3 regions of the Staphylococcus sp. SA22 genome follow, and region 1 is predicted to be linked to each of the others. Evidence: predicted binding sites of a transcription regulator. Region 1 holds the regulator's gene; each other region holds the start of a gene.
The links. The regulator NrdR, encoded in region 1, represses ribonucleotide reductase genes. The targets are predictions, from matches to a motif close to AACACNATATATNGTGTT.

Region 1 (11,265 bases):
TCAGATATACGTCGTTTTGGAGAAATTAGAAATGTTGCGTCTGTAGCATCTTATCCTTCATTTTTAGAAATAGCGCCTGAACCTTTTTCAAATGAAGCATTGACGTATTATTTAAATCGAATTCATCAACAGTCTAATAAGAATAAACCAATCAAACAAGTGATTTTGGATCATAAAGTAATCGCAGGTTGTGGAAATATTTACGCATGTGAAGCGTTGTTTCGTGCAGGTGTTTTACCAGATAAAAAAGTAAAAGACTTAACACACCAACAACAAGAAATGGTTTTTTATTATGTTAGAGAAGTACTAGAAGAAGGTATTAAATTTGGCGGTACAAGTATTTCAGATTATCGTCATGCTGATGGAAAAACTGGTGAGATGCAATTGCATCTTAATGTATATAAGCAGCCGGTATGCAAAGTGTGTGGAAGTCAAATTGAAACAAAAATCATCGCGACAAGAAATAGTCATTATTGTCCAGTATGTCAAAAATAAAGAAAGAGTGAAATTATGCCGAAAGTTATTGGTCTAACAGGTGGAATCGCCTCAGGAAAATCAACAGTATCAGAACTCTTATCCGTATTCGGTTTTAAAGTAGTAGATGCTGATAAAGCAGCCAGGGAAGCTGTTAAAAAGGGGAGTAAAGGTTTAGCTCAAGTACGAGAAGTCTTTGGTGATGAAGCTATTGATGAAAATGGTGAGATGAATCGTCGTTATATGGGTGATTTAGTGTTTAACCATCCAGAAAAACGCTTAGAATTAAATGCTATCATACATCCTATCGTGCGAGATATTATGGAAGAAGAAAAGCAAGAATATTTAAAACAAGGATATAATGTAATCATGGATATTCCATTATTATTTGAAAATGAATTGGAAAATACAGTAGACGAAGTGTGGGTTGTATACACTTCTGAAAGTATACAAATGGATCGTTTAATGCAACGTAATAATTTGTCATTAGAAGATGCGAAAGCTCGTGTCTATAGCCAAATTTCTATTGATAAAAAAAGCCGAATGGCCGATCATGTTATCGATAATTTAGGGGATAAACTTGAATTAAAACAAAACCTTGAGAGATTGTTAGAAGAAGAAGGTTATATTGAAAAGCCGAATTACGGAGAAGAAGATTAATATTACTCTATAAATAAGTCATTACTTTACGTACGCGTTGATGTATGTAAGTAATGACTATTTTTTATAAAAAAGATAAATAAATCAACGGAAAACGCTTTCAAATTTCATATAATATGCTATACTAATTCCATAAAGTATAACACATAAAAATCAAGGGGTGCTTTTAATGTCAACGAATATTGCAATTAATGGTATGGGTAGAATTGGAAGAATGGTATTACGTATTGCATTACAAAATAAAAATTTAAATGTAGTAGCGATAAATGCTAGTTATCCACCCGAAACAATTGCACATTTAATCAATTACGATACAACACATGGAAAATATAATCTAAAAGTTGAACCGATTGAAAATGGATTGCAAGTTGGTGATCATAAAATTAAATTGGTTGCTGATCGCAATCCTGAAAACTTGCCATGGAAAGAATTAGATATCGATATTGCTATAGATGCAACTGGTAAATTTAATCATGGTGATAAAGCCATCGCACATATTAAAGCAGGTGCCAAAAAAGTATTGTTAACTGGTCCTTCAAAAGGTGGACATGTTCAAATGGTAGTTAAAGGCGTAAATGATGACCAATTAGATATAGAAGCATTTGACATTTTTAGTAATGCTTCATGTACTACTAATTGCATTGGTCCAGTTGCAAAAGTTTTAAATAATCAGTTTGGAATAGTTAATGGTCTAATGACTACTGTTCACGCTATTACAAATGACCAAAAAAATATTGATAATCCACATAAAGATTTAAGACGTGCACGCTCATGTAATGAAAGCATTATTCCTACTTCTACTGGTGCGGCGAAAGCTTTAAAAGAAGTATTACCAGAATTAGAAGGTAAATTACATGGCATGGCATTACGTGTACCAACAAAGAATGTATCGCTCGTTGATTTAGTTGTTGATTTAGAAAAAGAAGTAACTGCAGAAGAAGTAAACCAAGCTTTTGAAAATGCAGGTTTAGAAGGTATCATTGAAGTCGAACATCAACCACTAGTGTCTGTTGATTTCAATACTAATCCACATTCAGCTATTATTGATGCAAAATCAACAATGGTCATGTCAGGGAATAAAGTAAAAGTTATTGCTTGGTATGATAATGAATGGGGTTATTCAAATAGAGTTGTAGATGTTGCTGAGCAAATTGGAGCACTTTTGACATCAAAAGAAACTGTAAGTGCAAGTTAATACAATTATTTAATAGCCTAACTCTGACTTCGGAGTTAGGTTTTTTATTTTTAATACAATAATTTTGTCATGCATATTACTTAATATGTAACGATATAATGTTTTTTATTGTTTCATTATTTGGTTAAATGAATTAAATTGAGGGATTCTTTTTTCATCTCTAGATTTATAGTATAATTAGGCATAATCAAAATAAAGAGGGTGATGTAATGAAATGCCCGAAATGTAATTCTACACAATCTAAAGTTGTAGATTCAAGGCATGCCGATGAATTAAATGCCATTCGAAGACGGAGAGAATGTGAAAATTGTGGAACACGATTCACTACATTTGAACATATCGAAGTTAGTCAGCTTATAGTTGTGAAAAAAGATGGTACAAGGGAGCAGTTTTCAAGAGAAAAAATACTTAATGGACTTGTGCGTTCTTGTGAGAAACGACCAGTTAGATATCAACAACTTGAAGACATAACAAACAAGGTTGAATGGCAATTACGAGATGAAGGTCATACGGAAGTGTCTTCACGAGATATAGGTGAACACGTTATGAACTTGTTAATGCATGTTGATCAAGTTTCATATGTTAGATTTGCATCAGTCTATAAAGAATTTAAAGATGTTGATCAATTGTTAGCATCGATGCAAGGGATTTTAAGCGAAAACAAACGGAGTGATGCTTAAATGGGACGACAAGCCTTCGAATTCGGCTTAAGACCAAAGGATCAATTCAAAGTTATGCAACACTTTGATTTAAATACGAATCATTTAGAGGTATTGAATCGACTTTATACACCGCTAATTGGAGCACAAGCAGTGGGTTTATATCATTTTATGACTCAATTCGTTAAAGAAAGTCATAATGAAACATTGATTCTTTCTCATTATATTTTTATGAATGAACTTAAAATTAATTTACTAGAGTTTAGACAACAAATGGACTTACTTGAAGCGATTGGATTGTTAAAGGCGTTTGTCAAACATGATGAACAAGAAACACAATTTGTTTACCAATTAATTCAACCGCCTTCAGCACATTTATTTTTTAATGATCCAATGTTGTCAATCTTTTTATATAGTGAAGTTGAGCATCGTCGATTTCATGAGTTGAAGAAATACTTTGAGTATCAACAAATTGATTTGAGTGAATTTAAACAGGTAACGAGACAATTTACTGATGTTTTTAAAGTGCCGTCTACAAAAATAGATATCGATACAAGTGATATTCCGATTAATGAACCGTACCAAGGTATCGATTTATCAAATGAATCTTTTGACTTTGAAATGTTGAGACAAATGTTAGGTAAACATTTTATTAGTCAAGACATTGTTACCAAAGATGCAAAGCGTTTAATTACACAACTCGCGACTTTATATGGTTTAACAGCAGATGGCATGAAGCATGTTATTTTAAATTCAATTACAAGTGGACAACAGTTATCCTTTGAAGAAATGCGTAAACAAGCACGCTCGTATTACTTAATGGAACACGAAAATCAAATGCCTAAATTACAGGTGAAATCTCCTGCTACATCATCTTCGACGGCCAAATCTTCAGAAGTGAATCCAAAGCCACAAAGTGATGAATGGTTTGAATTACTTGAACAAACGAGTCCAATTGATATGTTAGCTTCTTGGTCTGAATCAGAACCAACTATATCGCAAAAGACAATGGTTGAAGAATTAATTGAACGTGAAAAAATGTCTTTTGGCGTCATTAATATTTTGTTGCAATTTGTCATGTTAAAAGAAGATATGAAACTTCCTAAAGCGTATATTTTGGAAATAGCATCAAATTGGAAGAAAAAAGGTATTAAGACAGCTAAAGAAGCATATAATTACGCTAAAAAAGTTAATCAATCTAAAAATGAGGGTTCTAGCGGAAATTACCAAAAGCGTGGTTCATACTATGGGCAGCGTAATCGCATTTCAAAAGAAAAAACACCTAAATGGTTAGAAAATAGAGATAAACCTAGTGAAGAAGATTCGGCTAAAGATAATAGCGTAGATGATCAACAATTAGAGCAAGATCGACAAGCATTTCTAGATAAATTATCTAAAAAATGGGAGGAGGACAGTCAATAATGAAGCAATTTAAAAGTATAATTAACACGTCGCAGGACTTTGAAAAAAGAATAGAAAAGATAAAAAAAGAAGTAATCAATGACCCAGATGTTAAGCAATTTTTGGAAGCGCATCGAGCTGAATTAACGAATGCTATGATTGATGAAGACTTAAATGTGTTACAAGAGTATAAAGATCAACAAAAACATTATGACGGTCATAAATTTGCTGATTGTCCAAATTTCGTAAAGGGGCATGTGCCTGAGTTATATGTTGATAATAACCGAATTAAAATACGCTATTTACAATGCCCATGTAAAATCAAGTACGACGAAGAACGCTTTGAAGCTGAGTTAATTACATCTCATCATATGCAACGAGATACTTTAAATGCCAAATTGAAAGATATTTATATGAATCATCGAGACCGTCTTGATGTAGCTATGGCAGCAGATGATATTTGTACAGCAATAACTAATGGGGAACAAGTGAAAGGGCTTTACCTTTATGGTCCATTTGGGACAGGTAAATCTTTTATTCTAGGTGCAATTGCGAATCAGCTCAAATCTAAGAAGGTACGTTCGACAATTATTTATTTACCGGAATTTATTAGAACATTAAAAGGTGGCTTTAAAGATGGTTCTTTTGAAAAGAAATTACATCGCGTAAGAGAAGCAAACATTTTAATGCTTGATGATATTGGGGCTGAAGAAGTGACTCCATGGGTGAGAGATGAGGTAATTGGACCTTTGCTACATTATCGAATGGTTCATGAATTACCAACATTCTTTAGTTCTAATTTTGACTATAGTGAATTGGAACATCATTTAGCGATGACTCGTGATGGTGAAGAGAAGACTAAAGCAGCACGTATTATTGAACGTGTCAAATCTTTGTCAACACCATACTTTTTATCAGGAGAAAATTTCAGAAACAATTGAATTTTAAAATGATTGGTGTATAATGAATACAAATCTAAATCGTTTAAATGATTGAAGACAAGATGATCTAATCAATATTACACAGAAAGCCATTGTTTGATGAGAATATGGTTAATAAATTAGATGATTACTACTTCATTTATGGTATTTGTAATGAATACCCGGCTCAAGACCGTTATCTTAAGCAGAGATATTTAATATATAACTTGTATTAAATAACTAGGGTGGTACCACGACGATCTCGTCCCTTGTATAGGGGCGGGATTTTTTGTTTTTTTTAGACAAAAATGTTCGTTGGTGTCATAAATTCCCTGTTTATTGTTAATAGGTTTAATGTTAAAACGATGATTGTTGTTCAATATTTTAACGAGGTCAGATAAAAGTATTTATAAAGCAAATAGGAGGGTTTAACATGGAACAAATTAATATTCAATTTCCAGATGGTAATAAAAAGGCGTTTGATAAAGGTACTACTACTGAAGATATAGCACAATCAATTAGTCCTGGATTACGTAAAAAAGCAGTTGCCGGCAAATTTAACGGGCAACTTGTAGATTTAACTAAACCGCTTGAAACTGATGGATCAATTGAAATTGTGACACCAGGTAGTGAAGAAGCGTTAGAGGTATTACGTCATTCTACTGCACATTTAATGGCACATGCGATTAAAAGATTATATGGTAATGTTAAATTTGGTGTTGGTCCTGTAATAGAAGGTGGCTTCTACTATGACTTCGACATTGACCAAAACATCTCATCTGATGACTTTGAACAAATTGAAAAAACAATGAAACAAATCGTTAACGAAAATATGAAAATCGAACGAAAAGTGGTTTCACGAGATGAAGCGAAAGAGTTATTCAGCAATGATGAATACAAATTAGAATTAATCGACGCGATTCCTGAAGATGAAAATGTAACATTATATAGTCAAGGTGATTTTACTGATTTATGTCGTGGAGTTCACGTTCCATCAACAGCTAAAATTAAAGAGTTTAAACTATTATCTACAGCAGGTGCATACTGGCGTGGAGATAGTAACAACAAAATGTTACAACGTATATACGGTACTGCTTTCTTTGATAAAAAAGAATTAAAAGCACATTTACAAATGTTAGAAGAGCGTAAAGAACGTGATCATCGTAAAATTGGTAAAGAGTTAGAATTATTCACAAATAGCCAATTAGTTGGTGCTGGTTTGCCATTATGGTTACCTAACGGTGCAACAATTAGACGTGAAATTGAGCGTTACATTGTTGATAAAGAAGTTAGCATGGGGTATGACCACGTTTATACACCAGTACTTGCTAATGTTGATTTATACAAAACATCTGGTCACTGGGATCACTATCAAGAAGATATGTTCCCACCAATGCAGTTAGACGAAACTGAATCTATGGTATTACGTCCAATGAACTGTCCACATCATATGATGATTTATGCGAATAAACCACACTCATATCGTGAATTACCTATCCGTATCGCTGAGCTAGGAACTATGCATAGATATGAAGCAAGTGGTGCTGTATCAGGATTACAACGTGTTCGTGGTATGACTTTAAATGATTCACATATCTTTGTTCGACCTGATCAAATTAAAGAAGAATTCAAACGCGTTGTAAACATGATTATTGATGTGTATAAAGACTTTGGTTTCGAGGATTATAGCTTTAGATTAAGTTATAGAGACCCTGAAGATAAAGAAAAGTACTTTGATGATGATGACATGTGGAATAAAGCTGAAAATATGCTTAAAGAGGCAGCGGATGAGCTTGGCTTATCGTACGAAGAAGCGATTGGTGAAGCAGCATTCTATGGTCCGAAACTAGATGTTCAAGTTAAAACAGCGATGGGTAAAGAAGAGACATTATCAACAGCACAACTTGATTTCTTATTACCAGAACGTTTTGATTTAACTTATATTGGTCAAGATGGTGAACATCATCGTCCAGTTGTTATTCATCGTGGTGTTGTATCAACAATGGAACGATTTGTAGCATTTTTAACTGAAGAAACTAAAGGTGCATTCCCAACTTGGTTAGCGCCAAAACAAGTTCAAATCATTCCAGTTAACGTTGATTTACATTATGATTATGCGCGCCAATTACAAGACGAATTGAAATCTCAAGGCGTTCGTGTAAGTATTGATGACCGTAATGAAAAAATGGGTTATAAAATTAGAGAAGCTCAAATGCAAAAAATACCTTATCAAATCGTAGTTGGGGATAAGGAAGTTGAAAATAATCAAGTGAATGTGCGTCAATATGGATCACAAGACCAAGAAACAGTTGAAAAAGATGAATTTATCTGGAATCTAGTTGATGAAATTCGTTTGAAAAAACATAGATAGACAGTTGTCGCAATAAAATGCTTTGAAACTTTTATTGCGTATCAAGTTTTACAGGGTTGATTATGCGTGATGAATCCTGTATATTACAAGTTAGTTAAAATATTAAATTGAGTTAGAGGTTGCATGTTTAATTAGTAACTTGTCAGAAGTATTTATGGTACATAAGTTGAACAAGTGAAAGGTAAAGATGCCGAAATAGATATGAACCATAAATTATATCTATTGGGACAGTTTTCGAATAGGAACTGTACTGTCACAGAATGTGATGTGCTACCTTATATAGATAATTGCCAAAGTGGTTGCATATCTTAAAGGTATGTAGCCACTTTTTTACTTTTAATATCACTATGTTCTGTAAAAAAAGGGTATGAAAGTAAATAAAGGTTATTTATTACTTGGCCTCTAAAACATGGAAAGGGAGCTTATATGTCAAAAGTTCGAAATGAAAGTAACAATGTTGTCAAAAGGGGACTTAAAGATCGTCATATTTCTATGATTGCGATTGGGGGTTGTATTGGTACAGGTTTATTTGTAACTTCTGGTGGAGCAATTCATGATGCAGGTGCTTTGGGTGCATTAATAGGATACGCAATTATCGGAATAATGGTATTTTTCTTAATGACGTCACTTGGCGAAATGGCTACCTATTTGCCAGTATCAGGTTCATTTAGTACATATGCTACAAGATTTGTTGATCCATCTTTAGGGTTTGCGCTTGGTTGGAACTATTGGTTTAACTGGGTAGTAACTGTAGCAGCAGATATTACGATTGCAGCACAAGTCATTCAATATTGGACACCATTGCAAGGCATACCCGCTTGGGCATGGAGTGCGTTGTTCTTAGTTATAATTTTTAGTCTGAATTCGTTATCGGTTCGTGTCTATGGTGAAAGTGAATATTGGCTTGCATTAATAAAGGTTGTTACAGTTATCGTTTTTATTGCTATTGGTTTATTAACGATTGTAGGAATTATGGGTGGACATTTTGTAGGATTTGAAATATTTAATAAAGGTGAAGGACCTATTTTAGGTGGCAACTTAGGAGGAAGTTTGTTATCAATTCTAGGTGTATTCTTAATCGCTGGTTTCTCATTCCAAGGTACTGAGTTAATTGGTATTACAGCTGGTGAATCAGAAAATCCTGAACGTGCTGTGCCGAAAGCGATTAAACAAGTATTCTGGAGAATTTTATTATTTTACATTTTAGCCATTTTTGTTATCGGTATGTTAATTCCTTATGATAGTAGTGCATTAATGGGAGGCGGTAATGACGTTGCAACCTCTCCGTTTACGCTAGTTTTTAAAAATGCAGGATTTGCTTTTGCAGCCTCATTTATGAATGCAGTTATCTTAACATCAGTTTTATCAGCAGGTAATTCAGGTATGTATGCTTCAACTCGAATGCTATATTCAATGAGTAAAGATAAATTGGCGTTTGAAACATTTGGGAAAACAAATAAAAATGGTGTGCCATATATGTCTTTATTAGTAACTGCAATTATTGTAGTCATCATATTTGTGGTACAAAGTGTTACAGAAGGTGCTTATCAATATATCGTTGCTGCAAGTGGGTTAACTGGCTTTATTGCCTGGGTAGGTATTGCAGTGAGTCATTACCGATTTAGAAGAGCATTTGATAAACAAAATTATGATAAATCTAAATTGAAATATACAGCTAAATTGTTTCCGTTCGGACCTATTTTTGCAGCTATCTTATGTATTGTTGTAATCATCGGTCAAGATGTGGACTTTATTAAAACAGGAGATTTTAATTTTAGCCGCTTCCTAATTACGTATATGGGAATTCCAGTATTTTTAGCATTCTTTATTTATCATAAGCTTCGATATAAAACGAAAAAAATTCCATTAGAACAAGTAGATTTACGTCAAGACGTGTCAATGGATGAAATAAAAGGTTAAAATAAAAAAATTACAGTTATAGTGTTGACTTAAATGTGAATTGTTGATATGATTAACAACGTTGAATACGAAACGAACCAAGTAGAAGCACCCGCTTCTCACCTGTAGCGACGCATAAAGCAGTTGGCAGGTTAATCACATTACACATAACTGTGTATAAGGAAGAGCGGGTATTTTATACCTGCTCTTCCTTTTTGCTTGGTGCAAATTTCGTAAAAATTTTGGAGGTGTCAACCATAGCAAAAGATCAAACTCAAATCAATGACAAAATTCGTGCAAAAGAATTACGTTTAATCGGTCAAGATGGTGAACAAATTGGTGTTAAATCAAAGCGAGAAGCTTTAGAAATGGCTGAACGTGTAGATTTAGACTTAGTGGTCGTTGCACCGAATGCGAAACCACCAGTTGCAAGAATTATGGATTACGGTAAATTCAAATTCGAACAACAGAAAAAAGAAAAAGAAATGAAAAAGAAACAAAAAATTATCAATGTTAAAGAAATTCGTTTAAGTCCAACTATTGAGGAACATGATTTCCAAACTAAGTTGAAAAACGGACGTAAATTCTTAACTAAAGGCGATAAATGTAAAGTATCTATTCGTTTCAGAGGGCGTGCCATTACGCATAAGGAAATTGGTCAACGTGTGCTAGAAAAATATGCAGATGAATGCAAAGATATAGCAACAGTTGAACAAAAACCTAAAATGGACGGGCGTCAAATGTTTATCATGTTAGCGCCAACAGCTGAAAAATAATTAAAGCTATTACAGGAGGACTTATATTATGCCAAAAATGAAAACTCACCGCGGAGCAGCTAAACGTGTTAAAAGAACTGCTTCAGGTCAATTAAAACGTTCAAGAGCTTTCACATCTCACTTATTCGCAAACAAGAGCACTAAACAAAAACGTCAATTACGTAAAGCTAGATTAGTGTCTAAGAGCGATATGAAACGTGTAAAACAATTATTAGCATACAAAAAATAAGAACAAATACAGAAATCGGTAGGAATTACCTAAGGAGGAATTTTTTATGCCACGAGTTAAAGGTGGAACAGTAACAAGAGCGCGTCGTAAAAAAACGATTAAATTAGCTAAAGGTTACTTCGGTTCAAAACATACATTATACAAAGTAGCTAAGCAACAAGTAATGAAATCAGGTCAATACGCTTTCCGTGACCGTCGTCAACGTAAACGTGACTTCCGTAAATTATGGATTACACGTATCAACGCAGCAGCTCGTCAACATGAAATGAGCTACTCACGTTTAATGAACGGTTTGAAAAAAGCTGGTATCGACATTAACCGTAAAATGTTATCAGAAATTGCAATTTCTGACGAAAAAGCATTTGCTCAATTAGTAACTAAAGCTAAAGATGCTTTAAAATAATAACACTTATAAAAAAGAGATGGCGTTGTCATCTCTTTTTTTTATTTTTTAAATAGCAAAATGCCACATTTAATCGCTAAAATATGACATATTTGCTAAAATGCATTTAAGAGAACAAACATTAAAGTGAGGAGTTTTATACGATGTCTAAATTTGATGAACAAATCATTGTAGTACCTAGAGAAATTATTTTTAATAATGAAAAGAATACTTTCAATGGGTTTTTAAATAAGAATAAACCAGAAGGTCAAAATATTTTTGATGCGCTAAGTCAATAT
Region 2 (11,265 bases), on a different contig from region 1:
TCACAAATACAAAAGCTATCGAAAAAAATACGATGCGTCAATAAATTCTAAATCAGAAATGCTAATGATTTGGGATCGTCTGACAGGTGGACTAATATTTGTAGGTGGCGTAGTATCAATTGTACTTGTCATTGGAATATTTCTAATGATGTACTATAAACAAGTTTCAGAAGCCTATGCAAATCAGCACAATTATGACATTATGAAAAAACTTGGTTTAGATAATGGAAGAATAGCAAAGATAACACGAAATCAAATGACTTTCTTGTTCGGAATACCAATAACAGTAGCACTGATTCATACATTAATTTCTAGTAACATTGTATATACGTTACTAAATATGATAGGTATTAATAACCATCATATATTTTTAACAAGTTACGTACTAACTGTCATTATAATTTCGTTTCTATATATGGCGATGTACAAAATAACTTCCTATATTTATGCTAAAGTTATTCATCAACAACGTAATTAACCATGTTTCAGTGAAATCACAATCAATCATGTATTTTCACTGAAATATATTATATTAAAAAGAAACCTAAAAACATTACAAATAACAATAACAAATTTTAACCGATAAGATAAAATGTCTTGTCGGTTTTTAATATAACAAGTGATATTTTGGAAATATCAAAAATATATAGCTTGTTTATATAAAATGATTTAAAATGTTTTATAACAACATATTTTATGCAACACATAAAATGGGTAACTAACATCACGAAATCATTGTATTTGTTGTTACACTGATGAAGCGATGTCACAAAGAAATGTCGTTATCAAACGAAGCCCGAAATACATACTGATACTCGAATTAATGTAACGATAAATAACAATGATAACGATTGATTACTACGCAAAAATATATGTAAATTGACGATTTAAATGCAATTCGTATATTTTGCCAATGATTTACACATTAAAATGTTTGAAAATTGTAACAATTCAGTCTAATTTAAAAGGAAGTTAAAGTAAATTAATTACAAAATTCAAAAATCATGCATCGTGTCATTTAGATATTGAAAAAGATGAGTCAAATTTGTTTCATATATTTTCCAATAACAAATGATTATATCTAAATATACAATCAGAAATATATGAATAGAAATATCAATATGAAAAATAATATGATTAAAAATGATGATTGGCATACTTATAAAGTGTCTAAATATTGGTGGTCAATATTACTTACAAACACGAATGTTAAGTAATGAAGACAATGCTGAAAAAACAATAAGTGGAAACTCTATATAGAATGTTCGTTTTTATTTTTAATAATTGAATAATCATTATTGATGATTTAATATGTATTCGGTCGCACACGATACAAAGTGACTTGTTTTAATGATATGCAATAATATGACGTTTATCGTCGCGTGTAACTATGTATGAGTGTGTCAGTTTAATTTTAAAAGGGTTATAAGGATATTTAATAAGATAAAGGAGGGCTTAATAAACAATCACATGTGAAGTTTTTAAGGATTATATGAGTTGGGCAGCTCTTTAATCCATAGTTATAACGAATTTTAAATTGTTAGATTTAACGTATGGTATCAGTATGTATGAGTTTAACTTAAGTATTAATCTATAGTTTAAAGAGCGGTCTAATTGTCTTTTTAAAAATAGAAAATAAGGATGATTATAATGAGGGGTTATAACGAAAGATATTGTAGCTGGACTAATACAGCTATACAATGTGATTATTTTAATAAAGTAAGACAGGTGAAAAAAGACGGTAAATCGGATAGGTTGAGCAACAACATAAACTCGAACATTATTTATCGTGTGCTCGAAAAATGTATCACGCTATATAATGTGTGTTCGCGGTATAAACGCGCACTTATTTTATCAGAACATTCTAAAAAGAACATATTCAATATAAAAAAGGCTGTGTAGGGGTGTCTTATGAATAATAGAAATGTGTATGATATCGAAGTAAGTGATTATAAAGGCTTAACTTATAAATTAGAAGCATTTAGAGGTAAAGTGATTTTAGTTGTTAATACTGCAACAGAATGTATATATAGCGAACAATTGAAAAAACTAGAGACTTTGTTTCAAAAATATAAGGATCGTGGGTTTGTAGTGTTGAGTTTTCCGAATAATAATTTTGACAATCGACAACCAGGTTCTAATGAAGAAATCTTGAAAATTAGTCGTGAGAAATTTGGTGTTACATTTCCAGTGCTAGCTAAAATATCTGTGAACGGGAACGATGAACATCCGTTATTTACGCATTTAAAGAATGAACAACCAGGAATCTTTGGGTCCCCAATAAAATGGAATTTCACAAAATTTATAATCGATCGACAAGGCAATGTTGTAAATCGATTCTTGCCAATGGAAGATCCATTGGATATATCGACAAATATAGAAATATTATTGCAAGAATCTTCATCTTAAATTTAAAATTGAGCGCTTAGTATGCAAATAACACAAGAGCCTCTTAATGATGTACTAATAGTATGTCATTAGGAGGCATTTTATATTTAGAAAATCAGTAATTTGACCTATTTTACTGAAAGGCTGATTTGGTACATAATAAATAGTAAATAAATAAAAAATAACAACGATGCATTACTGTATGCATTAATAACTGACACGACATAATCAAAGTTTTGTCTGAATTACTGATAATGTCATTCAAGCAACATGAAGGTTGTAAATATTTGTAAGTATAACTATCAGACACAACTCAAGTTTGTTTTAATTTATACCATACATATTAAAAAATTGACTGAACTATCGATAAAAAATGAGTCAATCATCTATTTCAAGTTTATTGAGGTGAAAATATTTGAAATTAAATACATCTAATAGTCCATTTACAGAAAAACAAGTCACAGAGATTAACAATCTGCTGCAAACATTAACAGAGAGCCAACAACAGTGGCTTAGTGGTTTTTTACTAGCTAATAGTAACGATACGACAAGTGATAGTAATCAACAACAATTAGAGACAGAAGTGTGGCAACAATCACAAATATCAGAAGAACAAGCAACTTCAACAACGTATATGTTACAAAATAAAGAGCCACATATCGAAGCTAATCAGCGGCATGTCACAGTGCTATATGGTTCTGAATCAGGTAATGCCATGCGTTTAGCTGAAATTTTTTCAGAACGTTTAAGTGATATCGGACATCAAGTTGTTTTGATGTCAATGGATGAATATGATACGACAAACATCGCACAGTTAGAAGATTTATTTATTATTACGTCTACTCATGGTGAAGGAGAACCGCCTGATAATGCATGGGATTTCTTTGAATTTTTAGAAGACGATAACGCACCTAATTTAAATCATGTGAGATATTCAGTACTAGCTTTAGGTGATCAAACATATGAATTTTTCTGTCAAGCAGGTAAAGATGTAGATGCTTTACTAGAAAATCTAGGCGCTGAGCGTATATGTAAGCGTGTAGATTGTGATATTGATTATGAAGAAGACGCAGAAAAGTGGATGGCAGACATCATTAATATTATTGATACCACATCAGAAGGTATTCAAAGTGAATCGGTGATAAGTGAATCAATTAAGTCTGCCAAAGAAAAGAAATATTCCAAATCGAATCCATACCAAGCAGAAGTATTAGCGAATATCAATTTAAATGGTACCGATTCAAATAAAGAAACACGACATATAGAATTTTTACTTGATGATTTTAGTGAATCATATGAACCAGGAGATTGTATAGTAGCATTACCGCAAAACGACCCTGAATTGGTTGAAAAACTAATATCCATGTTAGGTTGGGATCCACAATCTCCGGTGCCAATTAATGATCATGGTGATACAGTTCCTATTGTTGAAGCACTAACATCACATTTTGAATTTACTAAATTAACATTGCCATTATTGAAAAATGCAGATATCTATTTTGACAATGAAGAATTATCTGAACGTATTCAAGATGAGTCATGGGCGCGTGAATATGTTATAAATCGGGACTTTATAGATTTAATAACAGATTTTCCAACTATAGAATTACAGCCTGAGAATATGTATCAAATCCTTAGAAAATTACCACCAAGAGAGTATTCGATTTCTAGTAGTTTTATGGCAACGCCAGATGAAGTGCATATTACCGTTGGTACGGTTCGTTATCAAGCACATGGACGTGAGAGAAAAGGTGTATGCTCGGTTCATTTTGCTGAGCGTATTAAACCAGGCGATATAGTACCAATTTATTTGAAGAAAAATCCGAACTTCAAATTTCCGATGAAGCAAGATATACCGGTTATTATGATTGGACCAGGTACTGGAATTGCTCCTTTTAGAGCATATTTACAAGAACGTGAAGAACTTGGTATGACTGGAAAAACATGGTTGTTCTTTGGTGATCAACACCGTAGTTCTGACTTTTTATATGAAGAAGAAATAGAAGAATGGCTTGAAAATGGAAACTTAACACGCGTAGATTTAGCATTTTCAAGAGACCAAGAACATAAAGAATATGTACAGCATCGTATAATGGAAGAAAGTGAACGTTTCAATGAATGGATTGAGCAAGGCGCAGCAATCTATATTTGTGGCGATGAAAAATGTATGGCGAAAGATGTCCATCAAGCCATTAAAGATGTATTGGTAAAAGAACGTCATATTTCTCAAGAAGAAGCAGAGTTATTATTGCGACAAATGAAACAACAACAACGCTATCAACGTGATGTTTATTAGCGATTGGTGTTAAATATTTTAAGGTGTAATGATGTAAAATTATATAAAGGATGTTGCTCAACATGAATATGCCATTAATGATAGATTTAACAAATAAAAATGTCATCATAGTTGGTGGAGGCGTCGTTGCAAGTCGTCGGGCACAAACATTAAGTCAATATATTGAACATATAATGGTTATCAGTCCTGAAATCACTGAAAAACTTCAAAATATGGTAGATAAAGGTGTCGTCATATGGAAAGAAAAAGAATTTGAACCAAGCGATATTGTAGACGCGTATCTAGTCATTGCAGCAACCAATGAGCCACGTGTCAATGAAGCGGTAAAACAAGCCTTACCTGAGCATGCCCTTTTTAATAATGTTGGAGATGCATCAAATGGCAATGTTGTATTTCCAAGTGCACTACACCGCGACAAGCTAACTATCAGTGTATCAACTGATGGTGCGAGTCCTAAGTTGACAAAATCAATTATGGCAGAGCTTGAGGCGTTATATCCACCATCATACAGTTCGTATATCGACTTTTTATATACTTGCCGACAGAAAATAAAAGTACTTGATATGAATCACAGCGAAAAGCAGCAATTGTTATCACAAATAGTGACGAAAGAATTTTTAAACGATACTAAACAAGCTCAATTTTTGGCATGGTTAGATAAAAAATAATAACTGTGTGCCGTCTAAAGGCAGTCTTGAAGTAATAACATGTCTGTTTGTAAATGAAGATGGGATGCACACTAATAATTTCTAAGCGAAGATGATAAACATATGTAAGATGATTTCTAACATAGAGAAATAGACGATTTGAAAAATCTTAATAAATATATAGGTTATTAGAAAAACTGGTTGAAGTTGCTATGAATAATAGCTAATTTTAGCCAGTTTTTTTGTGTAATAGAACCGAGAATTCAACCATTGCTATTAAAAATGATACTTATGAAAAGATTCAAATTAGTCAATTGGATTCAAATAGTCATTAGAGACACTGCATAAAAATTAGATATCCGAATTAACTATTACGCAAAAAAGATTTTTTTGATAAAATGAGATAACTTAAATATAAAAAATTATATTAATTATAATATTTAAGTTAAAGAGGGGGATTATGTGAATTTTATATTTAATGGAGGGAGAAAATAATATGAGTAGTGATAATTTATGGTTAACAGTAATGGGGCTCATTATTATTATTTCAATTGTAGGTTTACTCATTGCCAAAAAAATAAATCCTGTTGTAGGTATGACAATCATACCTTGCTTAGGGGCAATGATTTTAGGATATAGTGTGACAGATTTGGTTGGATTTTTTGCTAAAGGGTTAGATCAAGTCATCAACGTTGTTATTATGTTTATCTTTGCCATTATTTTCTTTGGCATCATGAACGATAGTGGTTTATTCAAGCCGCTTGTCAAACGCTTAATATTAATGACACGAGGCAATGTCGTTATTGTCTGTGCAATGACAGCTTTAATTGGCACAATAGCCCAATTAGATGGTGCCGGTGCGGTAACATTTTTGCTTTCTATTCCTGCATTATTACCTTTATATAAAGCGTTAAATATGAATAAATATTTATTGATTTTACTATTAGCATTAAGTGCTGCGATTATGAACATGGTACCTTGGGGAGGTCCAATGGCACGTGTAGCTGCAGTGTTAAAAGCCAAAAGTGTCAATGAATTATGGTATGGATTAATTCCTATTCAAATAATAGGATTCATTCTTGTTATGTTGTTTGCGGTATATCTTGGATTTAAAGAACAAAAACGTATCAAAAAAGCAATTGCTAGCAATGAATTACCTCAAACACAAGATATAGATGTACATAAATTAGTTGAAGTATATGAACGAGATCAAGATGTAAGGTTTCCTGTAAAAGGACGTGCACGAACAAAACCATGGATAAAATGGGTGAATACAGCTTTAACTTTAGCTGTTATTCTAGCGATGTTAATAAATATTGCGCCACCTGAATTTGCATTCATGATAGGTGTCTCGTTGGCGCTTGTTATTAATTTTAAATCAGTGGATGAACAAATGGAGCGATTAAGAGCGCATGCGCCGAATGCATTAATGATGGCTGCAGTGATTATTGCAGCAGGTATGTTTTTAGGTGTACTAAATGAAACCGGTATGCTTAAAGCGATTGCGACGAATTTAATCAAAGTGATTCCTGCAGAAGTAGGACCATACTTGCATATTATTGTAGGTTTACTTGGCGTACCATTAGATTTACTAACTAGCACAGACGCTTATTATTTTGCTGTGTTACCGATCGTCGAACAAACAGCAGGGCAATTTGGTGTACCGTCTGTATCAACAGCTTATTCAATGGTCATAGGGAATATTATAGGTACATTTGTCAGCCCATTTTCACCAGCCTTATGGTTGGCAATTGGTTTAGCAGAGGCAAATATGGGCACGTATATTAAGTATGCATTCTTTTGGATTTGGGGATTCGCCATCGTTATGTTAGTAATTGCAATGTTGATGGGTATTGTGACGATTTAAGTATGAAAAAAATAGAAACTATGGTCCCGTTACAAAATGAAATAATAGTTGCATAAACATGTCGAAATGACGGACGAATCTTTAAACAATTTTAAAAATTAATGAAATAATTGTGTGGAAATATGAATTTCACTAAATGTTAATAACTTTGTGACGTTTTAGTTAACAGACTAATAAAAATTTGAAAATACTATATATAGTGGTATAACGTAATGGGTAGACACAATATATAGGAAGAAGGGGTAAAATGAATCAAATCGAAGAAGCATTAACGGGTTTGATTTCTAAAGATCCTGCTATTGTTAACGAAAATGCCAACAAAGATAGTGATACATTTTCAACAATGAGAGATTTAACAGCAGGTATCGTTTCTAAATCTTACGCATTAAATCATTTATTACCAAAGCACGTTGCAGATGCACATCAAAGAGGGGACATACATTTTCACGACTTAGATTATCATCCATTCCAACCGTTAACAAACTGTTGTTTAATAGATGCTAAAAATATGCTACATAATGGATTTGAAATAGGCAACGCGAATGTAACTTCACCAAAATCAATACAAACTGCATCAGCGCAGCTTGTACAAATTATAGCCAATGTTTCTAGCAGTCAATATGGTGGCTGTACGGTTGACCGCGTTGACGAATTACTTAGTACATATGCACGACATAATGAAGAACAACATAGAAATATCGCAAAGCAATTTGTCAAAGAATCTGAAATTGATCGTTATGTTGATCAACAAGTCACTAAAGACATCAATGATGCGATTGAAAGTTTAGAATATGAAATTAATACCTTATATACATCTAATGGACAGACACCTTTTGTAACATTAGGATTCGGCTTAGGCACAGATCATTTAAGTCGCAAAATTCAACAAGCTATCTTAAATACTCGTATCAAAGGCTTAGGAAAAGACCGCACGACAGCGATTTTCCCAAAACTTGTATTTTCAATAAAAAAAGGAACCAACTTTAGTCCGCAAGATCCGAACTATGACATTAAACAACTAGCATTAAAGTGTTCAACGAAACGTATGTATCCAGATATTTTAAATTATGACAAACTCGTAGAAATATTAGGTGATTTCAAAGCACCAATGGGTTGTCGTTCATTTTTACCAAGTTGGAAAGATGCGGAAGGTCATTTTGAAAATAATGGTCGTTGTAATCTTGGTGTTGTTACACTTAATTTACCTAGAATGGCATTAGAATCTGCCGGTAATATGACGAAATTCTGGGAAATCTTTTATGAACGTATCGATGTGTTACATGATGCATTACTTTATCGTATAAATCGTTTGAAAGATGCTGTACCGAATAACGCACCAATTTTATATAAAAGTGGCGCTTTTAACTATAAATTAAAAGAAACAGATGATGTTGCTGAGTTATTTAAAAACAAACGTGCAACGATTTCAATGGGCTATATTGGGTTATACGAAACAGCTACTGTTTTCTATGGTCCAGACTGGGAAACATCTCAAGAAGCAAAAGCATTTACGCTTGAAATTCTTAAAGAAATGAAACGTTATCAAATGAAATGGACAGAATTATATGACATTTGGTTCAGTATTTACAGTACGCCGAGTGAATCGCTAACGGATCGTTTTTGTCGTTTAGACCAAGAGAGATTTGGAGATATTAAAGACATTACAGATAAAGGATATTATCAAAACTCTTTCCATTATGATGTACGTAAAGATGTTACACCTTTTGAAAAGTTAGATTTTGAAAAAGATTATCCTTATTATGCGAGTGGTGGTTTCATTCACTATTGTGAGTATCCGAAATTGCAACACAATTTGAAAGCACTAGAAGCGGTATGGGACTACTCTTATGACAAAGTTGGTTACTTAGGTACAAATATTCCGATTGATCATTGTTATGAATGTGATTACGATGGAGATTTTGAAGCAACTGAAAAAGGATTTAAATGCCCGAACTGTGGCAATGATAATCCTAAAACAGTTGATGTCGTTAAACGAACATGTGGTTACTTAGGCAATCCAGTTCAACGTCCAGTAATTAAAGGCCGTCATAAAGAAATTTGCGCACGAGTAAAACATATGAAAGCGCCTAAAGAATGACACTTTTAGACATTAAACAAGGACAAGGTTATATTGCTAAAATAGAATCAAATAGCTTTGTTGACGGTGAAGGAGTAAGATGCAGTGTTTATGTATCTGGATGTCCATTTAATTGTGTTGGATGTTACAACAAAGCCTCACAAAAGTTCAGATATGGCGAGAAATACACTGATGAAATATTAGCAGAAATATTAGATGATTGCGATCATGATTATATATCTGGGCTAAGTCTATTAGGTGGCGAACCATTTTGTAATTTGGATATTACATTAAATCTTGTCAAAGCATTTCGAGCACGTTTTGGAAATACAAAGACAATTTGGGTATGGACTGGATTTTTATATGAATATTTAGCAAATGATTGTACAGAACGTCGAGAGTTATTATCATACATTGACGTTTTAGTAGATGGGCTATTTATACAACACTTATTCAAACCTGATTTACCATATAAAGGTTCTTTAAATCAACGAATTATAGATGTACAACAATCACTCTCGCATGCGCGTATGATTGAATATATTGTTAGTTGAAAATGTATTAGAAGTCAAGGTAACATCCGTTGCCTTGGCTTCTTTTTATGTTAGGTACATAATTGAAAGTTAATAAAAGCAATTCTTTAGAAAAATATATTGATAGAATATGACCTAACAATCATTTTGATACTAATACTAAAAGTTGCATATCCGTTTTTTAAAAAAGTTGAAAGTGAAAAGTGGGACTTTAGTGGGAAGGAAGTCTAACTTTTTGGTAGCGTTTTACAATAAATAAATATTCGTTAAAAACGTATAAATATTCTTAAATGCCGTCCTAGTAAAATTTGTTAAATTCGTTAAATCATAACTTAACACAGCTGTTTTAGCGCTATTAAAGTTTTGTTTATTACGAGAAAAATTATATAAATATTCAATAATTGCCAAGTTTCAAATTGTATGAAATTTGCATTATTATTAAATATTAGTTATTGTCAATTTTGTGAATCAATATAATTATTACATTTTGAGATAAATCGAAACAGGATTCATAAAATTAATAATTAGGGGGAGCACAATTGAAAAAAGAGAAAGTTATGGACTGGACGACCTTTATAGGGACAGTAGCTGTACTTCTTTTTGCAGTTATACCTATGATGGCTTTTCCAAAAGCAAGTGAAGATATCATCACTGGTATTAATAGTGCCATTTCTGATTCAATTGGTTCGATATATTTATTTATGGGGCTGGCGATTTTTTGCTTTGTAATGTATATCGCATTTGGTAAATATGGTAATGTCACACTTGGTAAAGCAAGTGATAAACCAGAATTTAATACATTTACATGGGCGGCAATGCTGTTTTGTGCAGGCATAGGCTCTGATATTTTATACTGGGGCGTTATTGAATGGGCTTTTTACTATCAAGTTCCACCAAATGGCGCGAAAAGTATGAGTGATGAAGCACTCCAATATGCGACGCAATATGGTATGTTCCACTGGGGACCAATTGCTTGGGCTATTTACGTTTTACCAGCATTACCAATTGGTTATTTAGTGTTTGTTAAAAAACAACCGGTATATAAAATTAGTCAAGCTTGTCGTCCGATTTTAAAAGGTCAAACAGATAAATTTGTAGGTAAAGTTGTAGATATCTTATTTATCTTTGGATTGCTAGGTGGTGCGGCAACATCACTAGCGTTAGGTGTGCCATTAATTTCTGCAGGCATAGAAAGATTAACTGGTTTAGATGGTAAAAATATGATATTACGTTCGGCCATTTTATTAACAATCACGGTTATATTTGCCATTAGTTCGTATACAGGATTGAAAAAAGGTATTCAAAAGTTAAGTGATATCAACGTTTGGCTATCATTTGTACTTTTAGCCTTTATATTTATTATTGGACCGACTGTTTTTATTATGGAAACGACAGTGACAGGGTTCGGAAATATGTTGAGAGATTTTTTCCATATGGCAACATGGTTAGAACCGTTC
Region 3 (11,265 bases), on a different contig from region 1:
AGTGACATCTTTGCTTCTAATAATTAAAGTGAAGTAAATGATTGGTAATGCAATACCTAATACTAAAACAGTATTACTAACTAAGTTAAATGATAATGAGTTAGTTAATGCACCAATAACGATAATTAATACAATTGCTAAGACAACACTTCCGATAATAAGACCATACTTTTTCTTTTCAGCTGGTGTCAATGGGTTAGTAGGTTTCATACCAACGCTACCTAAGTTTTTGCGGTTGAAAAGTACATACCATACTAAACCTAATGCCATACCAACTGCTGCAATCAAGAATCCGCCGTGGAAGTTTTTAACATTAACAAAGTGTTGCAAAATAATAGGTGATAATAATGCACCCATATTAACTGACATATAGAAAATAACAAAACCTGCATCCATACGTCTATCATTTTCAGGATATAAACGGCCAACGATATTTGAAATGTTTGGCTTCATTAAACCTGAACCAATAATGATGAAGAACATTGATGTGAATAAGCCGATTAATGCAAATGGTAAGCTTAAACAAATATGTCCGATAATAATAAATACGGCACCTAATAAAGTAGCGCCTCTAGTGCCCGTAATTCTGTCAGCAATCCATCCGCCTGGTATTGATGTCATATAGATTAATGAACCATAAACTGACATAATTGACATAGCTGTTGTTTTATCAATTCCAAGGCCATTATCTGTTACGGCAAAGTACATGTAGAAAATGAGTAGGGCACGCATGCCATAATAACTAAACCTTTCCCAGAACTCTACAAAGAAGAGTACGCCTAGTCCTCGAGGATGCCCGAAAAATCCTGTTTGAGGTATGTCTTGAATTTGATTTCCATGGGAGTTTTGTTGTGTCATTTATACATCCCATCCTTTCTTCCCCTAATACAATAGTTTAAGTAAATTTGATTGTGCCTTATCAACTAAATATTCCACAAATCACAAAAAAATAAAAATATTGAGAATATTCTGCTATTAAGCGCGCACAATTAATTAGAGATAATATAAAAATATACTTATTGACGTTAAAGTGCAATAGGTTTCTATAAAAATGTTGTTTAATTCGTGTACTAATATTCTTTTGGTGTACTTTGGTATAAAATGTTATTTTAATGTAACCTATTATGTATGCTAAATGAAAAACACACCAATAAGTTAGGAAAATCAACTTATTGGTGTGTTTATTAAATGATTCATTTAACGATTATCTATTTTTTCGGGATATAAATCATGATTCATTAAACGATGCTCAGCCATTTTTTCATATTTAGAATTTGGACGTCCATAGTTTGTATAAGGATCAATAGAAATTCCACCACGTGGTGTGAACTTGCCCCAGACTTCAATATAATGTGGGTCCATAAGCTCTATCAAATCATTCATAATAATATTCATACAATCTTCGTGGAAATCACCGTGATTTCTGAAACTAAATAAGTATAATTTCAAAGATTTTGATTCGACCATTTTAACGTTTGGAATATATGAAATATAGATAGTTGCAAAATCTGGTTGCCCAGTAATCGGACATAATGATGTGAATTCTGGACAGTTGAATTTTACGAAATAGTCACGACCTTGATGCTTATTATCAAACGATTCTAATACATCGGGACGATAGTCAAAATTGTAAGTATTGTCTTGATTTCCTAATAAAGTTATATCTTGTAATTCATCTTGTTGACGGCCATGTGCCATATAAAGCGCTCCTTTAAATTTATTTTTTTATTATTTTGGCGTCTCGGCGTGCTTTTTCAAACATGTAATAACTTGCACCAATAATAACGACGTAACCTAATGTTGCATAGAAATCTGGAGATTCTCCGAATAGAATAAATCCAAGTATTGCTGTGAAAATTATAGATGCATACGTGAAAATAGAAATATCTTTTGCTGCTGCAAAACTATATGCTAATGTAACACCAATTTGACCCACAGCGGCAGCTAAGCCAGCCCCTAATAGATAAAGTATTTGCATCTGACTCATTGGTTCATAAGTATATGCAGTGAAAGGTATTAAAACGATGACAGAAAATAAGGAGAAGTAAAATACTATAGTATATGGTGCTTCTCTTGTACTAAGTGCTCGAACACATGTATATGCTGATGCTGCAAAAATACCTGAGAATAAGCCAGCTAATGATGGAATCATAGATGATGAAAATTCAGGTTTCACTATTAAAAGCATACCTAAAATAGCAATTATCATTGCTGTTATTTGATACTTCCTTACCTTTTCATGTAAGAAAACAATGCTTAATAAAATCGTCCAGAAAGGATTAAGTTTCATTAATGAATCGGCATCACTAAGCACCATATGATCAATGGCATAAATATTTAACAATACACCAATAAGTCCAAGTGTTGATCGTGTTATTAATAAGGGTTGACTTGAAAGTCTGCCAAACATTGGCTGATGGTATTTATATATAAAAAATAATGGAATAAACATTGCTACTAAGTTTCGTGCTAATGATTTTTGAAAAACAGGAAGGTCACCTGCAAGTCTGAAAAACACTGACATAAAACTGAAACCAATAGCCGAAATTAAAATGGCAATGATACCTTTTACTTTAGGATTCAATTTTATCGCCTCTTTTATATAAAATTAACGTATTTATATTAGCATAAAACAACATGTTGTGCATAAATAGTTGAAAATTACTATAAAAAGACTATAATAGACTTTACCGAACAAACGTTCTGTGTTTATTTGTCGGAATAATAGGGCATTACACTTTTATGAATGTTTGTGTTATTACATAAAACAAATATCAATTCAGTATCAAGCTAATAAGCTTTTTCTTGATTTCTGTTGATACAATTGAGATTGACACAGATTTAAAAAAATCAAGTGATATCTACTAAAAATTTTTTTTAAATTTGTTCAAGTTTTTCTAATTTAGTATTGGTGCCTAGTTGGAACGTTTTACGAACATTCGATTAGAAAATGGCACTTTAAATCATAGTGTGTCTTATGTATAATGAAACACATAATATAGTGTTGGTAAAACGAAAAAGACACAATATCTTGTGTTTTGTATGCAAATGCTTTATTTATGAAGAAATTACATTTAAAAGTAATTTAACACAGAAATTTAATAGTTATTATCAATTAATAGTCATATTTTTAGAAAATGTACTGAGCAAATGGAAGATATCCAATGATGTAAACACTACATATAGTGATTTTTATACATTCAACCCATATAAGCTACTATTTTCTCAAATATAAATCTATGCAATTGGTTTACATTTGAGAAAATAAGTAGCTTCATTATAGTTAATACAATGCTGAGATAACCATAGTAACCATGTTGTTAAAGCATTTTTTAATTGTAATGACTACTTTATTTAAAAGGGTTGAAGAAAGAAGGTGATCCAATGAAAATAATATATTTTTCATTTACTGGAAATGTCCGTCGTTTTATTAAGAGAACAGAACTTGAAAATACGCTTGAGATTACAGCAGAAAATTGTATGGAACCAGTTCATGAACCGTTTATTATCGTTACTGGCACTATTGGATTTGGAGAAGTACCAGAACCCGTTCAATCTTTTTTAGAAGTTAATCATCAATACATCAGAGGTGTGGCAGCTAGCGGTAATCGAAATTGGGGACTAAATTTCGCAAAAGCGGGTCGCACGATATCAGAAGAGTATAATGTCCCTTTATTAATGAAGTTTGAGTTACATGGAAAAAACAAAGACGTTATTGAATTTAAGAACAAGGTGGGTAATTTTAATGAAAACCATGGAAGAGAAAAAGTACAATCATATTGAATTAAATAATGAGGTCACTAAACGAAGAGAAGATGGATTCTTTAGTTTAGAAAAAGACCAAGAAGCTTTAGTAGCTTATTTAGAAGAAGTAAAAGACAAAACAATCTTCTTCGACACTGAAATCGAGCGTTTGCGTTATTTAGTAGACAACGATTTTTATTTCAATGTGTTTGATATTTATAGTGAAGCGGATTTAATTGAAATCACTGATTATGCAAAATCAATCCCGTTTAATTTTGCAAGTTATATGTCAGCTAGTAAATTTTTCAAAGATTACGCTTTGAAAACAAATGATAAAAGTCAATATTTAGAAGACTATAATCAACACGTTGCCATTGTTGCTTTATACCTAGCAAATGGTAATAAAGCACAAGCTAAACAATTTATTTCTGCTATGGTTGAACAAAGATATCAACCAGCGACACCAACATTTTTAAACGCAGGCCGTGCGCGTCGTGGTGAGCTAGTGTCATGTTTCTTATTAGAAGTGGATGACAGCTTAAATTCAATTAACTTTATTGATTCAACTGCAAAACAATTAAGTAAAATTGGGGGCGGCGTTGCAATTAACTTATCTAAATTGCGTGCACGTGGTGAAGCAATTAAAGGAATTAAAGGCGTAGCGAAAGGCGTTTTACCTATTGCTAAGTCACTTGAAGGTGGCTTTAGCTATGCAGATCAACTTGGTCAACGCCCTGGTGCTGGTGCAGTGTACTTAAATATCTTCCATTATGATGTAGAAGAATTTTTAGATACTAAAAAAGTAAATGCGGATGAAGATTTACGTTTATCTACAATATCAACTGGTTTAATTGTTCCATCTAAATTCTTCGATTTAGCTAAAGAAGGTAAGGACTTTTATATGTTTGCACCTCATACAGTTAAAGAAGAATATAGTGTGACATTAGACGATATCGATTTAGAAAAATATTATGATGACATGGTTGCAAACCCAAATGTTGAGAAAAAGAAAAAGAATGCGCGTGAAATGTTGAATTTAATTGCGCAAACACAATTACAATCAGGTTATCCATACTTAATGTTTAAAGATAATGCTAACAGAGTGCATCCGAATTCAAACATTGGACAAATTAAAATGAGTAACTTATGTACGGAAATTTTCCAACTACAAGAAACTTCAATTATTAACGACTATGGTATTGAAGACGAAATCAAACGTGATATTTCTTGTAACTTAGGCTCATTAAATATTGTTAATGTAATGGAAAGCGGAAAATTCAGAGATTCAGTTCACTCTGGTATGGACGCATTAACTGTTGTAAGTGATGTAGCAAATATTCAAAATGCACCAGGAGTTAGAAAAGCTAACAGTGAATTACATTCAGTTGGTCTTGGTGTGATGAATTTACACGGTTACCTAGCAAAAAATAAAATTGGTTATGAGTCAGAAGAAGCAAAAGATTTTGCAAATATCTTCTTTATGATGATGAATTTCTACTCAATCGAACGTTCAATGGAAATCGCTAAAGAGCGTGGTATCAAATATCAAGACTTTGAAAAGTCTGATTATGCTAATGGCAAATATTTCGAGTTCTATACAACTCAAGAATTTGAACCTCAATTCGAAAAAGTACGTGAATTATTCGACGGTATGGCTATTCCTACTTCTGAGGATTGGAAGAAACTACAACAAGATGTTGAACAATATGGTTTATATCATGCATATAGATTAGCAATTGCTCCAACACAAAGTATTTCTTATGTTCAAAATGCAACAAGCTCTGTAATGCCAATCGTTGACCAAATTGAACGTCGTACTTATGGTAATGCGGAAACATTTTACCCTATGCCATTCTTATCACCACAAACAATGTGGTACTACAAATCAGCATTCAATACTGATCAGATGAAATTAATCGATTTAATAGCGACAATTCAAACGCATATTGACCAAGGTATCTCAACGATACTTTATGTTAATTCTGAAATTTCTACACGTGAGTTAGCAAGATTATATGTATATGCGCACTATAAAGGATTAAAATCTCTTTACTATACTAGAAATAAATTATTAAGTGTAGAAGAATGTACAAGTTGTTCTATCTAACAATTAAATGTTGAAAATGACAAACAGCTAATCATCTGGTCTGAATTAGCAGATGATTAGACTGCTATGTCTGTATTTGTCAATTATTGAGTAACATTACAGGAGGAAATTATATTCATGATAGCTGTTAATTGGAACACACAAGAAGATATGACGAATATGTTTTGGAGACAAAATATATCTCAAATGTGGGTTGAAACAGAATTTAAAGTATCAAAAGACATTGCAAGTTGGAAGACTTTATCTGAAGCTGAACAAGACACATTTAAAAAAGCATTAGCTGGTTTAACAGGCTTAGATACACATCAAGCAGATGATGGTATGCCTTTAGTTATGCTACATACGACTGACTTAAGGAAAAAAGCAGTTTATTCATTTATGGCGATGATGGAGCAAATACACGCGAAAAGCTATTCACATATTTTCACAACACTATTACCATCTAGTGAAACAAACTACTTATTAGATGAATGGGTTTTAGAGGAACCTCATTTAAAATATAAATCTGATAAAATTGTTGCTAATTATCACAAACTTTGGGGTAAAGAAGCTTCGATATACGACCAATATATGGCCAGAGTTACGAGTGTATTTTTAGAAACATTCTTATTCTTCTCAGGTTTCTATTATCCACTATATCTAGCTGGTCAAGGAAAAATGACGACATCAGGTGAAATCATTCGTAAAATTCTTTTAGATGAATCTATTCATGGTGTATTTACCGGTTTAGATGCACAGCATTTACGAAATGAACTATCTGAAAGTGAGAAACAAAAAGCAGACCAAGAAATGTATAAATTGCTAAATGACTTGTATTTAAATGAAGAGTCATACACAAAAATGTTATACGATGATCTTGGAATCACTGAAGATGTGCTAAACTATGTTAAATATAATGGAAACAAAGCACTTTCAAACTTAGGCTTTGAACCTTATTTTGAGGAACGTGAATTTAACCCAATCATTGAGAATGCCTTAGATACAACAACTAAAAACCATGACTTCTTCTCAGTAAAAGGTGATGGTTATGTATTAGCATTAAACGTAGAAGCATTACAAGATGATGACTTTGTATTTGACAACAAATAACAATTAAATTAAAAGACCTTCACATGTAAAGGGAAATAGCGATTCGTTTCGTCTTGACTCCTACATGTTGAAGGTCTTTTTTTATGTGTATTTAAATCATTATGAGACTGAGTCAGAAATCAATGTTCTAAGATATACAATGTTATTTATATTGGCAGTAGTTGGCGGGGCCCCAACACAGAAGCTGGCGGAAAGTCAGCTTACAATAACGTGCAAGTTGGCGGGGCCCCAACACAGAAGCTGGCGGAAAGTCAGCTTACAATAATGTGCAAGTTGGTGGGGCCCCAACACTGAGAATTTCGAAATGAAATTCTACAGACAATGCAAGTTGGGGTGTGGGTCTCAACATAAAGAAAAACTTTTTCTTTAGAAATTATCATTTCCACTCATGTATTCCTTTTTAAGTACACATTAGCTGAGGCTAATGTTAAGAATCACTACATAATCAATCATTAGTAGTTTACATCATTTCCTCTATTCCCAGATATCAAAATCTTAAGTGTTCTATTTTACTTTAAGTAAACAAAATACACATTCTGAAAAATTAAATTTCAGTTTAATTGCAAATATCAATAAAATTGACACTAAATTATTTGAAAGGCTATTGAAATTATGGTCAAAAAACGCTACTATTAATGAGAAATATTATCAATGATAATGGTTATCATTAATTTAAAGGGAGAAAAATTTGTAATGAAGTATTTATTAAAGGGAAATATTTTGCTTCTATTACTAATATTGTTGACAATTATTTCGTTGTTTATAGGTGTGAGTGAACTATCAATTAAAGATTTACTACATTTAACTGAGTCACAGCGGAATATTTTATTCTCAAGCCGAATACCAAGGACGATGAGTATTTTAATTGCTGGAAGTTCGTTGGCTTTAGCAGGCTTGATAATGCAACAAATGATGCAAAATAAGTTTGTTAGTCCGACTACAGCTGGAACGATGGAATGGGCTAAACTAGGTATTTTAATTGCTTTATTGTTCTTTCCAACCGGTCATATTTTATTAAAACTAGTATTTGCTGTTATTTGCAGTATTTGCGGTACGTTTTTATTTGTTAAAATCATTGATTTTATAAAAGTGAAAGATGTCATTTTTGTGCCGCTTTTAGGAATTATGATGGAGGGGATTGTTGCAAGTTTCACAACCTTCATCTCATTGCGCACGAATGCTGTTCAAAGCATTGGTAACTGGCTTAACGGGAACTTTGCCATTATCACAAGTGGACGCTATGAAATTTTATATTTAAGTATTCCTCTTTTAGCATTGACATATCTTTTTGCTAATCATTTCACGATTGTAGGAATGGGTAAAGACTTTACTAATAATTTAGGTTTGAGTTACGAAAAATTAATTAACATCGCATTGTTTATTACTGCAACTATTACAGCATTAGTAGTAGTGACTGTTGGAACATTACCGTTCTTAGGACTAGTAATACCAAATATTATTTCAATTTATCGAGGTGATCATTTGAAAAATGCTATCCCTCATACGATGATGTTAGGTGCCATCTTTGTATTATTTTCTGATATAGTTGGCAGAATTGTTGTTTATCCATATGAAATAAATATTGGTTTAACAATAGGTGTATTTGGAACAATCATTTTCCTTATCTTGCTTATGAAAGGTAGGAAAAATTATGCGCAACAATAATAAAAAAATAATGCTTTTAATTGCAGTAACGTTATTAATTAGTATGCTGTACTTATTTGTAGGTATTGATTTTGAAATATTTGAATATCAATTTTCAAGTCGTTTAAGAAAGTTCATATTAATTATTTTAGTAGGTGCTGCCATTGCAACTTCAGTGGTGATTTTTCAAGCGATTACAAACAACCGTCTATTGACACCATCAATAATGGGCTTAGATGCAGTTTATTTATTTATCAAAGTATTGCCAGTCTTTTTATTTGGAATTCAATCGGTATGGGTTACTAATGTATATTTGAACTTTATAATAACACTTATAACGATGGTGTTATTCGCACTAATCCTATTCCAAGGTATCTTTAAAATTGGACATTTTTCAATTTATTTTATCTTACTTATTGGTGTCCTTTTAGGAACATTTTTTAGAAGTATTACAGGTTTTATTCAATTGATTATGGATCCTGAGTCATTTTTAGCAATACAAAGTAGTATGTTTGCAAATTTTAATGCTTCTAATTCGAATTTAGTTACTTTCTCAGCAGTGCTATTAGTAATCTTATTAGTCATTACAATTTTTCTATTGCCTTATTTAGATGTATTGCTTTTAGGTCGTGCTGAAGCAATTAATCTTGGGATATCGTATGAAAAATTAACGCGAATTCTACTTGTAATAGTCTCAGTTTTAGTTTCTGTGTCAACTGCATTAGTAGGACCAATTACATTTTTAGGTTTATTAACTGTAAATCTAGCGCATGAACTAATGAAGACGTATGAACATAAGTATATTTTAATTGCGACAATTTGCTTGAGTTGGATTAGTTTATTTAGTGCGCAATGGGTAGTTGAAAATGTGTTTGAAGCTACGACAGAAATGAGTATACTTATTGATTTGATTGGTGGAAGTTATTTCATTTATCTATTAGTTAGAAGGAGAAATGCGCAATGATTCAAGTTGGAAATTTAACTAAAACTATAAATAATCAAACGATATTGGAAGATATTAGCATAGATATCGAAAAAGGTAAATTGACTTCTTTAATTGGACCTAATGGTGCGGGTAAGAGTACGTTACTTTCAGCGATATGTAGGTTAATTCGTTTTGATAACGGTGAAGTGAAAATAGATGGACAGCTCATGTCTGATTATAAAAATAATGACTTGTCGAAAAAAATATCTATATTAAAACAAACAAACCATACAGAAATGAATATTACGGTAGAGCAGTTGGTAAACTTTGGACGATTCCCTTATTCTAAAGGTCGTTTGACGAAAGAGGATCATGATATTGTCAATGATGCGCTAGATTTGTTGCAACTACAAGATATCAGAAATCGTAATATTAAGTCATTATCTGGTGGGCAACGTCAGCGTGCATACATTGCAATGACAATAGCACAAGATACTGAATATATTTTGCTAGATGAACCATTAAATAATTTAGATATGAAGCATGCTGTTCAAATTATGCAAACGTTAAAAATGTTAGCACATAAAATGAATAAAGCGATTGTCATTGTATTACATGATATTAACTTTGCGTCCTGTTATTCAGATCAGATTGTAGCATTGAAAAACGGACAACTAGTTAAATCTGATTTGAAAGACAATGTCATTCAAAGCAGTGTTTTAAGTGATTTATATGACATGGATATTCAAATTGAACATATAAGAAATCAAAGGATTTGTTTATACTTCAAGGATTGATAATTAGGAAACACTTTAAAGGGGTGATGCACCAATTAAAGAAAGTTTAACTATAAAGCATTTATTTATTTTTCACATCAAGCACACAGATTAAGCCAAAAGAGGAGAAAATTATATTATGAAGAAAACAGTCTTATATTTAGTAGTAGCAGTAATGTTTTTATTAGCGGCATGCGGTAACAATTCTGATAAAGAACAATCAAAATCAGAAACTAAAGGTTCTAAAGATACAGTAAAAATTGAAAATAACTATAAAATGCGTGGCGAGAAAAAAGATGGTAGCGATGCTAAAAAAGTTAAAGAAACTGTTGAAGTACCAAAGAACCCTAAAAATGCAGTTGTGTTAGACTATGGCGCATTAGATGTAATGAAAGAAATGGGCTTATCAGACAAAGTAAAAGCATTACCTAAAGGGGAAGGCGGTAAGTCATTACCGAATTTCTTAGAATCATTTAAAGATGATAAATATACAAACGTTGGTAATTTAAAAGAAGTGAATTTTGATAAAATTGCTGCGACGAAACCCGAAGTAATCTTTATCTCTGGACGTACAGCTAATCAAAAGAATTTAGATGAATTCAAAAAAGCTGCACCTAAAGCGAAAATTGTTTACGTTGGTGCAGATGAAAAGAACTTAATTAGTTCAATGAAACAAAATACTGAAAATATCGGTAAAATATACGATAAAGAAGATAAAGCTAAAGAATTAAATAAAGATTTAGATAATAAAATTGCTTCAATGAAAGATAAAACGAAAAACTTCAATAAAACTGTTATGTATTTACTAGTTAACGAAGGTGAATTATCAACATTTGGACCTAAAGGTCGTTTTGGTGGATTAGTTTACGATACATTAGGATTCAATGCAGTTGATAAAAAAGTAAGTAATAGCAATCATGGACAAAATGTTTCTAACGAATATGTTAATAAAGAAAATCCAGATGTTATTTTAGCGATGG

Region 2: the regulator NrdR is predicted to act here: its motif matches at 7,385-7,402, upstream of nrdD (anaerobic ribonucleoside-triphosphate reductase).
Region 3: the regulator NrdR is predicted to act here: its motif matches at 3,173-3,190, upstream of nrdI (class Ib ribonucleoside-diphosphate reductase assembly flavoprotein NrdI).

The regions. Positions count from the first base shown of each region.
Region 1 covers NZ_JBSZQY010000008.1:70,690-81,954, reverse strand. The annotation lists gene mutM (bifunctional DNA-formamidopyrimidine glycosylase/DNA-(apurinic or apyrimidinic site) lyase) at 1-495, shown strand, start outside; gene coaE (dephospho-CoA kinase) at 511-1,134, shown strand; gene gap (type I glyceraldehyde-3-phosphate dehydrogenase) at 1,304-2,329, shown strand; gene nrdR (transcriptional regulator NrdR) at 2,539-3,009, shown strand; gene ACXQH5_RS08660 (replication initiation and membrane attachment family protein) at 3,010-4,410, shown strand; gene dnaI (primosomal protein DnaI) at 4,410-5,330, shown strand; gene ACXQH5_RS08650 (hypothetical protein) at 5,423-5,545, shown strand; gene thrS (threonine--tRNA ligase) at 5,743-7,680, shown strand; lysine riboswitch at 7,786-7,961, shown strand; gene ACXQH5_RS08640 (amino acid permease) at 8,107-9,600, shown strand; ribosomal protein L20 leader region at 9,674-9,799, shown strand; gene infC (translation initiation factor IF-3) at 9,828-10,355, shown strand; gene rpmI (50S ribosomal protein L35) at 10,384-10,584, shown strand; gene rplT (50S ribosomal protein L20) at 10,631-10,987, shown strand; gene ACXQH5_RS08620 (NUDIX domain-containing protein) at 11,131-11,265, shown strand, end outside.
Region 2 covers NZ_JBSZQY010000007.1:22,615-33,879, reverse strand. The annotation lists partial or broken gene ACXQH5_RS07765 (FtsX-like permease family protein) at 1-478, shown strand, start outside; gene ACXQH5_RS07760 (hypothetical protein) at 1,147-1,260, shown strand; gene ACXQH5_RS07755 (hypothetical protein) at 1,642-1,902, shown strand; gene ACXQH5_RS07750 (glutathione peroxidase) at 1,912-2,409, shown strand; gene ACXQH5_RS07745 (hypothetical protein) at 2,517-2,609, opposite strand; gene ACXQH5_RS07740 (assimilatory sulfite reductase (NADPH) flavoprotein subunit) at 2,804-4,684, shown strand; gene ACXQH5_RS07735 (NAD(P)-binding protein) at 4,747-5,352, shown strand; gene ACXQH5_RS07730 (CitMHS family transporter) at 5,828-7,198, shown strand; gene nrdD (anaerobic ribonucleoside-triphosphate reductase) at 7,446-9,296, shown strand; gene nrdG (anaerobic ribonucleoside-triphosphate reductase activating protein) at 9,293-9,829, shown strand; gene ACXQH5_RS07715 (hypothetical protein) at 9,929-10,039, shown strand; gene ACXQH5_RS07710 (hypothetical protein) at 10,055-10,216, opposite strand; gene ACXQH5_RS07705 (BCCT family transporter) at 10,348-11,265, shown strand, end outside.
Region 3 covers NZ_JBSZQY010000002.1:189,566-200,830, reverse strand. The annotation lists gene ACXQH5_RS03130 (peptide MFS transporter) at 1-858, opposite strand, end outside; gene ACXQH5_RS03125 (hypothetical protein) at 920-1,168, opposite strand; gene queF (preQ(1) synthase) at 1,198-1,698, opposite strand; gene ACXQH5_RS03115 (DMT family transporter) at 1,718-2,584, opposite strand; gene nrdI (class Ib ribonucleoside-diphosphate reductase assembly flavoprotein NrdI) at 3,385-3,783, shown strand; gene nrdE (class 1b ribonucleoside-diphosphate reductase subunit alpha) at 3,746-5,851, shown strand; gene nrdF (class 1b ribonucleoside-diphosphate reductase subunit beta) at 5,969-6,940, shown strand; gene ACXQH5_RS03095 (hypothetical protein) at 7,440-7,595, shown strand; gene ACXQH5_RS03090 (ABC transporter permease) at 7,634-8,605, shown strand; gene ACXQH5_RS03085 (iron chelate uptake ABC transporter family permease subunit) at 8,592-9,548, shown strand; gene ACXQH5_RS03080 (iron ABC transporter ATP-binding protein) at 9,545-10,306, shown strand; gene ACXQH5_RS03075 (ferrated catecholamine ABC transporter substrate-binding lipoprotein SstD) at 10,425-11,265, shown strand, end outside.